3 regions of the Luteipulveratus mongoliensis genome follow, and region 1 is predicted to be linked to each of the others. Evidence: riboswitches for the same ligand, from Rfam matches in the RefSeq annotation. Region 1 holds a riboswitch; each other region holds the start of a gene.

Region 1 (4,001 bases):
AGGAGAGCAACATGCCCGCACCTCGTTCACCACGCTCGGTCCAGTGGGGCTCCATGCGCCAGCTGGCCAACGCCGTCAAGGCAGCCAGCGCGCCCGGAGCGCCAGCCGTCGGTGCCCGGCTGTCTGCCATCCCGCGCATGGTCAGGGCGACCATGTCGGGGGAGTACGACGGGTGCTCGCCGATGCATCTCGCCGCGCTGGCAGGCGCCGCGGCGTACATCGTCTCCCCGGTCGACCTGCTGCCGGAGGCGGTCCTGTCGGTGGTCGGCCTGGCCGACGACGCCGTCGTGCTCGCCTGGTTCGCCAGCGCGCTGGTGCGCGACACCGACGATTTCCTGCGCTGGGAGAAGCAGCGGGCCTCGACCGTCCGCAGCCACACCGTGCGCTGAGCCGTTTCCCACACCCCTTCCACGGACGGCCCACTGTCCACAGGCCGTCTCGAGAGGCTTCACGGTCGGTGCTGACCGCTGAAGCCTGGGTCCATGAATCAGAAGCTGCGCGGCCTCGGAGAGCTGGTCGCCTACCTGCCCTACGTCCTCGGGTTCATCCCCAGACGGTCCGTGGTCGTCGTCGGTTCGATCGACGGCACCGTCGGTCCGATCTCGCGCATCGACATCCCGCCCAGCGAGAGGCGGGCCGAGGCGGCCCGTCTGGTCGTCGACCAGCTCGGTCGAGTCGGTCTACGACAGTTCGACCTGGTCGGTTATGACGACGAGGAGGACACGCGGCGGCTGATGGCCACGATCAGGCGTGAGCTGAGCCAGGCAAGCGGAGCGCCGTGCGTGCACGAGGTGCACGTCCGCGAGGGCCAGTGGTCCGTGGCTCGGTGTGCGTGCGGCGGGTGTGAGCGGGATGAGTGGCAGCCGGTCCCTGAGCAGAGTCGGGTGGGGGCCATTGCCGAGCAGGTGCTCCGCGAGGTCGAGCCGTACGCCGACCGAGATGAGCTGGCGGCGAGCGTCGCGTTGGCACACCCGCTGGTCGCGCAGGCGATGCTGACGATGGTCGACCAGCCGTTCGACGCCATGGACGAGCGCGATGAGGACGACGCGGTCGCCGTCGCCTGGTCCGCTGTCCTGGTCACCGATGACGACGCGCTGCCAGTCCACCTGCTGCCGGTCGACACCCTGCTCGACGCGGTCTGCTCGTTGCAGGACAAGGTGTTTCGTGACGAGCTGATGGGCTGGATGGCCCCTGACGCGCTGGGCTTTCGTTCGCACAGCCCTGCGATCCGATCGGCGTTGGACGATGCGCTCGGCCGTCCTGCGTGGCGCGCCGCGCACGGCGCTGCGCCGTTGCAGCGGGACGTCGAGATCGGGCGGGTGACCCACCGGCTGCAGGCGCTGGTCGCTTGCACCCCTGATGTCTGGGTCGACGGGACGGCCACCCTGCTGGCGTACTGGTGCTGGGCGCACGGCAGCGGTGCGTTGGCCGGGATGGCACTTGACCGGGCCCTGGACGCCAACCCGGCGTACTCGCTGGCCCACCTGATCGGTCACGCGCTCAGTCATGGCCTGCGGCCCGGGCAGGGCGATCCCAGCAGCCGAGAGATCGCGTCCTGAGAATTGAGGGCGTCGGTGGGGCGCTGCTACCGTCGTGGATGTCAAGAGTCTCAGCGCCAAGCCCCGGCTGGCTGAGCGGCAACCCTCCACCGCGGTGGGGTGCCCCGGGTGAGGACAAGGTCGAACCACAAAGGCTCGACAAGCGCGGGGCCCGACACGTTGCGAGGCCCCTGACCAGGGAGCGACGCCGTGACCGTGCTGGGCCATCGACGAGCAGCCGCATTGCCCGATGGTGTGCTGGTCTCGTTGCCGGAGGACGCCAACCCGGACGCGTTCGGCGTACGGCTGGGCGCGCAGACCCTCGAGAGCGGTGAGTCGCTGCCCGACGTGACGGTGGCCGTCCAGACGTGGGGTCGGCTCAATGCCGACGCCAGCAACGCCGTCCTCATCGAGCACGCGCTGACCGGCGACGCGCATGTCGTCGGGCCGTCCGGTCCAGGACAGCCGACCGCTGGTTGGTGGCCCGGGTTGATCGGACCCGGATGCGCCATCGACACCGCCCGCTACTTCGTCGTGGCGACCAACGTGCTCGGGGGGTGTCGCGGCACGACTGGACCAGGTTCGCTCGCGCCGGACGGCCGACCGTGGGGATCCCGCTTCCCCAACATCTCCGTACGCGACCAGGTCGCCGTGGAGGCACAGGTCGCCGACCTCCTCGGGATCACGAGCTGGCGCCTGGTCGTCGGAGGCTCGATGGGCGGGATGCGCGTGGCGGAATGGGTGGCGTCCTACCCCACGCGGGTGCGCAGCGCCGCAGTCGTCGCCAGCACCGGCGCAGCATCGGCCGACCAGATCGCATGGGGCCAGGCGCAGATCCTGGCGATCAGCCACGACCCCGACTACCGCGGCGGCGACTACTACGACCAGGGTGTCGTCCCGGCTCACGGGCTCGGGCTCGCTCGTCGGATCGCCCACACGACCTACCGCAGCGCGAGCGAGCTCGAGGACCGGTTCGGTCGAGACGGCCAGGACGGCGAGAACCCTTTGCGCGGAGGCCGATTCGGCGTCGAGAGCTATCTGGACCACCACGCGGCCAAGCTGGTCGGTCGGTTCGACGCCGGCACCTACGTCACCCTCACCCGGTCCATGTCGACGCACGACATCGGTCGCGGTCGGGGAGGGCTGGCTGCGGCCCTGCGGCCCTACACCGGCGACCTGCACGTGATCGCCGTCGACTCAGACCGCCTGTTCCCCGTCGAGCTGTCCGAGCAGCTGGTGCGGGCTCGCGGCTCGGGCTCGGTCCAGCTGATCCACTCCGACTACGGCCACGACGGGTTCCTGATCGAGATCGATCAGGTCGCCGCTGCAGTGGACCGCGCCCTGTCCTCGGGGACAGCCCGCGAGGCCCGCCACGTCCGGTAGCGTCTGGGCAGGACGGCCACCCGCGCCGATCCTGCTGGACTGCTGCCTGATGAGGGAGGCCATCCGTGACTGTCGTGGTGGGTTACGTCGCGACCAAGGAAGGCAAGGCCGCGCTCGAGCGCGCCGTGCAGGAGGCGACCGAGCGGTCGACCAAGCTGCTGGTCCTGGACTCCCGCGCCAGCAAGGCGGACGAGGAGCCTGTGTCGCGGCTCCTCGAGGAGGCCGGCAGGAGCGGCGTCGAGGTCGAGCTGCGCTCGCTGACCCACACCGACGACCCGGCGGAGGACATCATCGCGGCCGCGGACGAGGTCGGCGCAGAGCTGATCGTCATCGGCCTGCGACGGCGTACGCCGGTCGGCAAGCTGATCCTGGGATCCAACGCCCAGCGCATCCTCCTCGACGCGGCCTGCCCGGTGCTCGCGGTCAAGGCTCCGGCGTCCGCCTGAGCTGTTCTGGAGGGCGTCGTACGGCCTCTGATCTGCGGGAATGTGGCACGCCGTGGCGGTGTTGGTCCAAGAAGGTCGGCCGACCGTTTTATAATGGTCGTGGAGCGCTCGCCGGAGACCGCCCTTCGGCACTCGAAACACCCGCTCCAAACCCGCCACCTCGGTCGCCGTCGCACCTGTCGACGGCTCTTGTCGTGGTGCCCACGTTCGGGCGCCCCGACGCCGCACGTACCCGGAAGGTAGCCCGTTGACATCAGTGTCGAACACCCCTGCTGAGACCCCGCCGGCCCTCCCGGCCGAGTTCGCGCACCCTGCCCTGCAGGAGCTGATGCGGGTGGGTCAGACCCACGGGTCTGTCGACAGCCTCGCGCTCAAGCACGCACTGGAGACGGCCGAGATCGCGCCCAAGCGGATGAAGACCGTGCTGCGTGCGCTGGAGCAGCACGGCGTCAGCGTGACGCTCGACCCGGACACCGCGCAGCGTGCCGTCGCCGCGACCGCGACCCGGTCAGCTGCCAAGAAGACCACGCGACCGGCGACCAAGAAGGCCGCTGCCAAGAAGACCGCCGCGGCGGATGAGGCTGAGGACAAGCCCGCCACAAAGGCGCCGGCCAAGAAGACCGCCAAAGCCGCG
Region 2 (4,001 bases), 1.0 Mb from region 1:
CGGGGCCGACCCCGAGCATGTGGCGCGCCACAGCGCCGCGTTTGTGACCGGCCTGCAGTCGACCGGGATCGCCGCGTGCGCCAAGCACTTCCCGGGCCACGGCGACACCAACGTCGACTCGCACGCCGGGCTGCCGGTCATCGATGCCGACCTGAACACGTTGCGCACTCGCGAGCTGGTGCCCTTCCGCGCTGCGATCGAGGCCGGCACCCAGCTGATCATGACGGCACACATCGTGTTCCGAGCGCTGGACGAGCAGCCGGCCACGGTCAGTCCCAAGGTGATCGGTCTGCTGCGCGACGAGCTCGGGTTCGACGGCGTCATCACGTCGGACGCCATGGACATGCGGGCCGTGGCCGCCACCATCGGGATGGCGGAAGGCTCGGTCCAGGCGCTCATCGCCGGCGTCGACCTGATCGGGCTCGGCAACCCGGTCCTCAACACTCCCGAGGGCGACGACCAGGACACGTTCCGGTCGGCGCTCGAGGCGATCATCGCGGCGGTCCACGAGGGCCGTCTGGACATCGACCGGCTGCGCGAGGCCGCCGGACGGATCGACCGGCTCGATCGATGGGTGCGCGACCGTCGCAGTGGCGAAGTCCCCGAGCCGGACCCAACGGTCGACGCGCGAGCCGCGACCGAGAGTCTCCTGACCACCGGCGACGTCAGCGGTGCCCTCCAGGGTCCGGTGCGCATCATCGACATCCGTCGACTCCGCAACATCGCCAGCGGCAGCAACCTCAGCGTCATCACCCAAGCCCTGATGCGCCGGCTGCCGGAGAGCTCGGCCGCCCGCGCCTTCGACCAGGGACCGACGGTCGAGGGCCGAGCGGTCGACGGGCCCCGACGGCTAGTCCTCGGCGAAGACGAGCGAGCCGATGTCATCGTGACCGGCACACCTGGCATGGACCCGAGCGAGGCCAACGCCTTGGCTCACCTGCTCGCCACCTCACCCGACGCCATCGTGATCTGCACGGGTTGGGTGCCGGACACCGATGCTCTCCAGCCGGCACGACGCACGGTGCGCACGTTCGGCCACTCTCTCCCGACGGCCGAGGCTGTCGCGGACCTGCTCACGTCGCCCTGACGCAACGCTTCCGACGGTGAGTGCGGCTCACCGCTCGCATACATAGGCTATCTGTATAGTCAACTCGCGTGACCAGCCTCCGACAGCGCGCGTTCGTCCCGGCTCTCATCTTCATCGGGGCGGTGGTCTCGATCGTCTCCAGCCTCGGCGCGCCACTCATCCCACGCCTCGCCGACGAGCTGCACACCACAGTCGGCAACGCCCAATGGGCTCTGACCGCAACGGTGGTCGTTGCCGGCGTCGCTTCACCTCTGGTCGGACGGCTCGGCGACGGACGACACCGCAAGACCGTCATCGTGGTGTGCCAGAGCAGCGTGGTCATCGGAGGCGTCCTGGCCGCGCTGGCCACATCCCTTCCTCTCCTCATCTCCGGCCGCGCACTCCAAGGTCTCGGCCTGGCCCTCATGCCGCTCACCATGGCCGCCGCCCGCGAGCACCTGAGGCCTGACCACGCTGGGCGGGTCATCGCAACGCTCTCCGTCGTGGGAGCAGCAGGAGTGGGCCTCGGCTATCCGATCACCGGTCTCATCGCCGACCACGGCGGCGTGCACGCCGCCTACTGGGCGGGCACCGGCGTCAGCGCGCTGGCTCTCGCAGCCGCGATTTGGGCGATCCCGAGCCCCGAGTCGCGGGACTCCCATCAACGGATCGACTACACCGGAGCGGCCATCATCGGCGCGGGCCTGGTCGCGCTTCTGGTGTCTCTCGACAAGGCGGCCGCATGGGGCTGGGGGTCGGCACGGACGCTGGTCCTCCTGGTCAGCGGCATCGCTCTCCTCACGCTGTGGGTGGCCCACGAGCTGCGCACGTCCGAGCCTCTGGTCGACCTGCGGCTGGTCCGGCACCGAGCAGTCCTGACCGCCAACGTCAGCGGTCTGCTGCTCGGGGTCACGATGTACCTGTCGATGGTGACCATCACTCAGCTCGTCCAGCTGTCGACCTTCGGTTTTGGTGAGTCGGTCTTCGTCGCCGGCCTCACACTCGTACCCCTGTCCGTGCTGAGCGCGTCGGTCAGCCGGACGCTTCCAGCGCTCACCCGCCGATTCGGCCTCCGACCGATCATCCCGGCGGGAGCACTCTGTGTCGTCGTGGCGTCAGTGTTCTTCGGCTCGACGGCCTCGCACCTGTGGCAGGCATTCGTGACCATGGCGATCCTGGGTGTTGGGCTCGGCTACACGTTCGCCGCGATGCCCGGGCTGATCGTCTCTGCCGTGCCGCCGGAGGAGACCGGCAGCGCGATGGGCTTCTACCAGGTGTCTCGGTTCGTCGGGTTTGCGATCGGCAGCGGTCTGGCGGTGACCTTGCTGCAGGCCTTCGGGAGTGATGGCACTCCTACGCTGCACGCCTACCGCATGACCGCGTTCGTCGGAGCGGGCGTCGGCGTCCTCACAGCGGTGTGCGCCTGGCTGCTGCCCGGCTCGCCCACCGACGCCCTAGAGACGGATCGCGAGCTGACGGCGTACGAGCGCGAGGAAGCGTTGTTGGCCGCGGCCGGACTGGAGGACCGCGACGACCCCGGCCGCGCGCGTGCGGCAAGCCATCCATAACGTCTGATAACTCTATAAACTATCTTACGTTATGAGACGTGGTCCGCATGGGGTTGCCGGGCACCCGCGTGGGTCGTAGCGTCACGCGCAAGGTCTTGAGCTCCAGCGCACAGCCCCGGCTTGCTGGACAGCAACCCTCCTCCGCGGTGGGGTGCTCCGGGTGACGACCAGGTGAGTGCCGCCCGGCACCTCGCAAGCGCGGACCCTCGGGTCCAATGACCAGGGGAGATCGCGATGACGGAAGGACGAGGCCGCATGCCGCGGCGACGCCTGCACCGTCGGCGTCACGTCGACCTGCTGCGCGTGTCCTCCGCGCAGTGTTGTCACTGACCGCTCACCGTACGCGTCGCCTCGAGCCACGCGCCCAGGTCATCTCTGCTGACTGACGGGCTCACCCGTCACGCATTCAACGCGCGAACTCCGCTGACACTCAAGGACATTCACCATGCCCTCTTCGAAGTATGCCTCTGCCTTCCCGGCGGCTGCGGCCCTCCTGGCCACCACGGCCGTGGCCGGGTGCAGCGATCCGTCGAGCGCCGCGCCGCAGGACCGGGCGCAGCCTGCGATCAATGTCAGCGCCCAGCAGAAGCGGGTTGCGGTGACCAAGGACGCCACGGCCGCTGCCCTGCTGCCCGATCCTGTCCGCCGCAAGGGCGCCATCACCATCGCCGACACTGCCGGAGCGTCCGGCAGCCCTCCCCTGGCCTTCACCGCCGATGACAACAAGACACCGATCGGCGTCGAGGTCGACCTCGCCTACCTCGTCGCGGGCAAGCTCGGCCTTCGCCTCGACCTCGAGCACACCGGATTCGAGAACCTGTTCCTCGGGGTCGACTCCGGACGCTACGACGCCGTGCTCTCCAACGTCACCGTGACCGAGGAGCGCAAGGAGAAGTACGACTTCGCCACCTACCGTAAGGACGACGTCTCGTTCGAGGCGCGCAAGGGCGAGGGCTGGAAAGTCAGCAGTGGCAAGGACATTGCAGGCAAGACGATCGCGGTGGCGAGCGGCACCAACCAGGAGAAGATCCTCGTCGACTGGAACAGCGCGAACATCAAGGCCGGCCTCAAGCCGGCCAAGATCGTGTACTACCAGAACTCCTCGGACTACTACCTCGCACTGAGCTCGCGTCGCATCGATGCCTACTTCGGTCCGAGTCCGTCGGCGCGCTATCACGTCGCGACGTCAGGAAAGACCGAGGTCGTCGGCACGTTCTCGGGTGGCGGCAACCACGTGCAGGGACTCATCGCAGCACTCAGCAAGAAGGGGTCAGGCTTGGCGAAACCACTTGCAGCTGCTCTCAACTCGGCCATCGCCGACGGGAGCTACGGCAAGGTCCTGCAGCGCTGGCAGCTGAACAGCGAGG
Region 3 (4,001 bases), 950 kb from region 1:
GTCGGGACAGCGCCTCGCTCCGGCTGGCTGTCAGCGCCATCGGTGAGGGCCGCGTCCCGGCGCCCGACCAGCGCGCGGTCTCCGGTGAGCTGCGCACCCTGCGCGACGACCTGCACCGCACCGCACGCACCCTCGCCGAGACCCGTGAGCGCGAGCAAGCTCTCGAGCGCTCCCGCCGCGACCTGGTCACCTGGATCTCGCACGACCTGCGTACGCCGCTCGCCGGGCTCCGCGCGATGGCCGAGTCCCTCGAGGACGGCGTAGCCGCCGACCCCGGTCGCTACCACCACCAGATGCGGGTCGAGGTGGACCGGCTGACCGAGATGGTCGATGACCTGTTCCACCTGAGTCGGCTGCATGCCGGTGCCGTCGTCACCCGTCGCGAACGCGTGGACCTCGCCGACCTGGTCTCTGACGCACTCGCCGGCCTCGAGCCCTTGGCCGCCCTGCAAGGCGTACGACTCGTGGGCTCGTCCCGGGCGATGGCCGAGGTCGAGGGGGACAGCGCGCAGCTCAACCGGGCGCTGACCAACCTGGTGTACAACGCGATTCGGCACACCGCGCCCCAGGGGACGGTCGCGCTCGGCGTGACGGCCGGCTCAGACCCGGCGTACGCGCTGCTCACCGTCACCGACGAGTGCGGTGGCATCCCGGAGTCGGAGGTGCCGCGCTTGTTCGAGGTCGGCTATCGCGGGCAGTCCGCCCGCTCTCCCCACCCGGGTCTCGGCTCGGGTGCGGGGCTCGGACTCGCGATCACTCAGGAGATCGTGACCGCGCACGACGGCGAGGTCGAGGTCGCCAACAGCGGGCCGGGCTGCACCTTCAGCGTGCTGCTACCGCTGGCGCGCTGACCGTCTGCCCGAGACCCGCGAGCTCGGCCATCCCCTTGTCGAAGTCCTCGCGCGCCATCCAGCCCAGCTCGTCCAGGATCCGCGCAGAGTTGGCCGTGATGTGGCGGACGTCGCCGAGTCGGTAGTCGCCGGTGACGACGGGCGTTGGTCCATGGAGCGCGTGAGCGAGGCTGGCCGCCATCTCTCCGACCGTGCGAGGTACGCCGGTGCCCACGTTGAACGCGCGCGCTCCACCCGTGTGGCGCTCGGCCGCCGTCACGGTCGCGGCGGCGATGTCCCGCACGTGCACGAAGTCTCGACGCTGCCCGCCGTCCTCGAAGACGCGCGGAGCCTTCCCGTCGCGCAAGGCGGAGGTGAAGATCGAGGCGACACCGGCGTACGGCGTCCCTTGGGGCATGCCGGGACCGTAGACGTTGTGATACCTCAACAGCGCCGCGCTGCCACCGGTCTCGCGGGCCCAGCTGGTGGCGTAGTGCTCCTGCGCGAGCTTGGATGCGGCATAGGCGTTGCGCGGGTCGGACGGTGCTTCCTCATCGACGAGCGATGGGCTCAGCTGTGCGCCACAGCGGACGCACTCAGGCTCGAACTGGCCTTGAGCCAGGTCATATTCGGATCTCGGCCGTCCGCGGACGGGCCCGTGCTCCGCACACCGACCGAGGCCTTCCCCGTAGACCACCATCGAGCTCGCCAGCACCAACCGGTTGAGGCGATGGCGTGCCATCGCGGCGAGCAGCTCGGCGGTGCCGAGGTCGTTGTTCGACGCGTAGTCGGGCAGGTCCGAGACGTCCACGCCGAGCCCGACCTTGGCAGCGAGATGCACGACGACATCGGCGCCAGGGAGGGCCGCGTCGAGGTCATACGTCTGCCGCACGTCTCCCAGGTGCAGCCGGGCGCCGCTCGGCGGGCACCCGTGCTGACCATGGACGTCCTCTCGCAGCGAGTCCAGGACCAGCACGTCGTGCCCGCGCCGCAGCGTCTCGGCCACGACGTGCTGCCCGATGAATCCTGCACCGCCGGTCACTACGACTCGCATCTTGTCCTCCAGAGCTCGACCATCGTCAGCGTATGGTTCGAGAACGACTGGCGGACAGATGAATTCGCCCGATCGAGCGAGAGTTCCTCAGTTCGTCACAGGATGGATCGCGGCCTCAGCCCAGCTCGTCGCAAGTCCGGATCGAGACCTGACGGTGTGACGCGTGCCATAACACTGAATTGGCTTACTGATTTGACTTGATGATGACGAAGTTCTTACTTTGGACGCGGTCAAGAGTTCCAGCGACAAGCCCTGGCTTGCTGGGCGGCAACCCTCACGGATGTGGCGGGGTGCTCCAGGTGACGACCGGGCGCGACCACCCCTCGCGCAAGCACTCCACTCCCGCAGTGGCTGATTCAAGGACGACTCATGCAGCGCGCACACCACACTCACGTGACTCCTCCCAGGCCGATTCGTCGGTGCTGCTGTCCCAGCTGTCGCTAACCGCAACCCACCGCTGGTCGAGTAGCCGGAGCGCCAGCGGAGGCGTATCGAGACCCCGTGACCGCGGCGGACTCCTCCTCAATGACTTCAGAAAGGCATCACCATGTCTGATGACACCAATACCCCTGAGAACAAAGATGACTCGATCATCGCGCTGCCCGAGCGCCCGGGCGGAGGCCGCGGCAAGCTGATCGGCGCCGTCGCTGCCGGCGTCGTCGTCCTTGTGGCCGCCGGCTTCGTCGTGAAGGCCGTAGCGTCCGGCGACGACGAGAAGAAGACCACGACCGTCAGCATCGGCACCACCGAGGCGAGCGCGCCGTACTGGAAGCCGCTCCAGGACCTCGCCGCCAAGCAGGACATCACCATCAAGGTGGTCAACTTCGGCGACTACACCCAGGCCAACCCGGCCCTGGCGCAGAAGCAGACCGACCTGAACCTGTTCCAGCACCTGCAGTTCCTGGCGACCTACGACGTGAGCGCGAGCCAGGACCTCACCCCGATCGGCTCGACCGTCGTGGTGCCGCTCGGCCTGTACTCCAAGAAGCACACCGCCCTCACCCAGATCCCCAAGGGCGGCAAGGTCGCCATCCCGAACGACCCGACCAACCAGGCACGAGCACTGCTGGTGCTGCAGCAAGCCGGACTGCTGAAGCTCAAGGGTGGCGGCAACACGCTGTCCACTCCGGCTGACGTCGACGCCTCGGCGTCCAAGGTCACGGTCGCGCCGGTCGACGCCGCTCAGACGGTCGCCTCGCTGCCGTCCGTCGACGCCTCGGTCATCAACAACAACTTCGCCCTGGACGCCAAGCTCGACCCGTCCAAGACGCTGTTCAACGACGACCCGAAACGCCCGGAGGCGCTGCCCTACATCAACGCCTTCGTCGCGCGCGCCGAGGACAAGGACAACCCGACCTACCTCAAGATCGCCAAGCTCTACCACGACCCGTCGGTCCTCGCGCAGGTCAAGGCGTACTCCAAGAACACCGCCGTCATCGTCGACAAGCCCCAGGCCGACCTCGTGAAGATCCTGGACGGGCTGAAGGCGGACGCAAAGAAGTGAGCGAGGCACTCATCTCGCTCCGCGGCGTTGGCAAGTCCTTCACCCGGGGCAGCACCAGCGTCACAGCCCTGCGCGACATCGACCTCGATGTCGCGCAGGGCCAGGTGTACGCCGTCATCGGCTACTCCGGTGCCGGCAAGAGCACGCTCGTACGCCTGATCAACGGTCTCGAGCAGCCCACCTCTGGCGCGGTGCTCGTCGAGGGCAAGGATCTGACCTCGTTGAGTGCCAAGGAGATTCGCCAGGTGCGGTCCCGCATCGGCATGGTCTTCCAGCAGTTCAACCTGTTCGGGTCGCGCACGGTCTTCGCCAACATCGCATATCCCCTCCAGCTCGCCGGCTGGTCCAAGGAGCAGCAGCAGAAGCGAGTGGCCGAGCTGCTGACCTTCGTCGGCCTGACCGACAAGGCGTGGGCCTACCCCGAGGAGCTGTCCGGCGGCCAGAAGCAGCGCATCGGCATCGCCCGAGCGCTCGCGACCAACCCGCCGATCCTGCTGGCCGACGAGGCCACCAGCGCGCTCGACCCGGACACCACGCAGGACGTCCTGCGCCTGCTCCGCCGGGTCAACGAGGAGCTCGGCGTCACCATCGTCGTCATCACGCACGAGATGGA

What was found. A riboswitch is a leader RNA that binds a small molecule or an ion and turns the genes downstream of it on or off. The one in region 1 is predicted to bind S-adenosylmethionine.
Region 2: linked by a shared signal. The riboswitch ahead of VV02_RS27450 (putative leader peptide) and the one ahead of metX (homoserine O-acetyltransferase MetX) in region 1 are both predicted to bind S-adenosylmethionine.
Region 3: linked by a shared signal. The riboswitch ahead of VV02_RS21855 (MetQ/NlpA family ABC transporter substrate-binding protein) and the one ahead of metX (homoserine O-acetyltransferase MetX) in region 1 are both predicted to bind S-adenosylmethionine.

What each region holds. Positions count from the first base shown of each region.
Region 1 covers NZ_CP011112.1:3,651,560-3,655,560, reverse strand. Annotated here, with positions in the region: gene VV02_RS17375 (YkvA family protein) at 12-389, shown strand; gene VV02_RS17370 (DUF4192 domain-containing protein) at 483-1,559, shown strand; SAM riboswitch class IV at 1,599-1,710, shown strand; gene metX (homoserine O-acetyltransferase MetX) at 1,749-2,921, shown strand; gene VV02_RS17360 (universal stress protein) at 2,987-3,367, shown strand; gene VV02_RS17355 (RNA polymerase sigma factor) at 3,624-4,001, shown strand, end outside.
Region 2 covers NZ_CP011112.1:2,642,280-2,646,280, reverse strand. Annotated here, with positions in the region: gene VV02_RS12650 (glycoside hydrolase family 3 protein) at 1-1,087, shown strand, start outside; gene VV02_RS12645 (MFS transporter) at 1,156-2,634, shown strand; SAM riboswitch class IV at 2,726-2,839, shown strand; gene VV02_RS27450 (putative leader peptide) at 2,869-2,964, shown strand; gene VV02_RS12640 (ABC transporter substrate-binding protein) at 3,080-4,001, shown strand, end outside.
Region 3 covers NZ_CP011112.1:4,600,667-4,604,667, forward strand. Annotated here, with positions in the region: gene VV02_RS21845 (sensor histidine kinase) at 1-851, shown strand, start outside; gene VV02_RS21850 (NAD-dependent epimerase/dehydratase family protein) at 823-1,884, opposite strand; SAM riboswitch class IV at 2,113-2,224, shown strand; gene VV02_RS21855 (MetQ/NlpA family ABC transporter substrate-binding protein) at 2,432-3,388, shown strand; gene VV02_RS21860 (methionine ABC transporter ATP-binding protein) at 3,385-4,001, shown strand, end outside.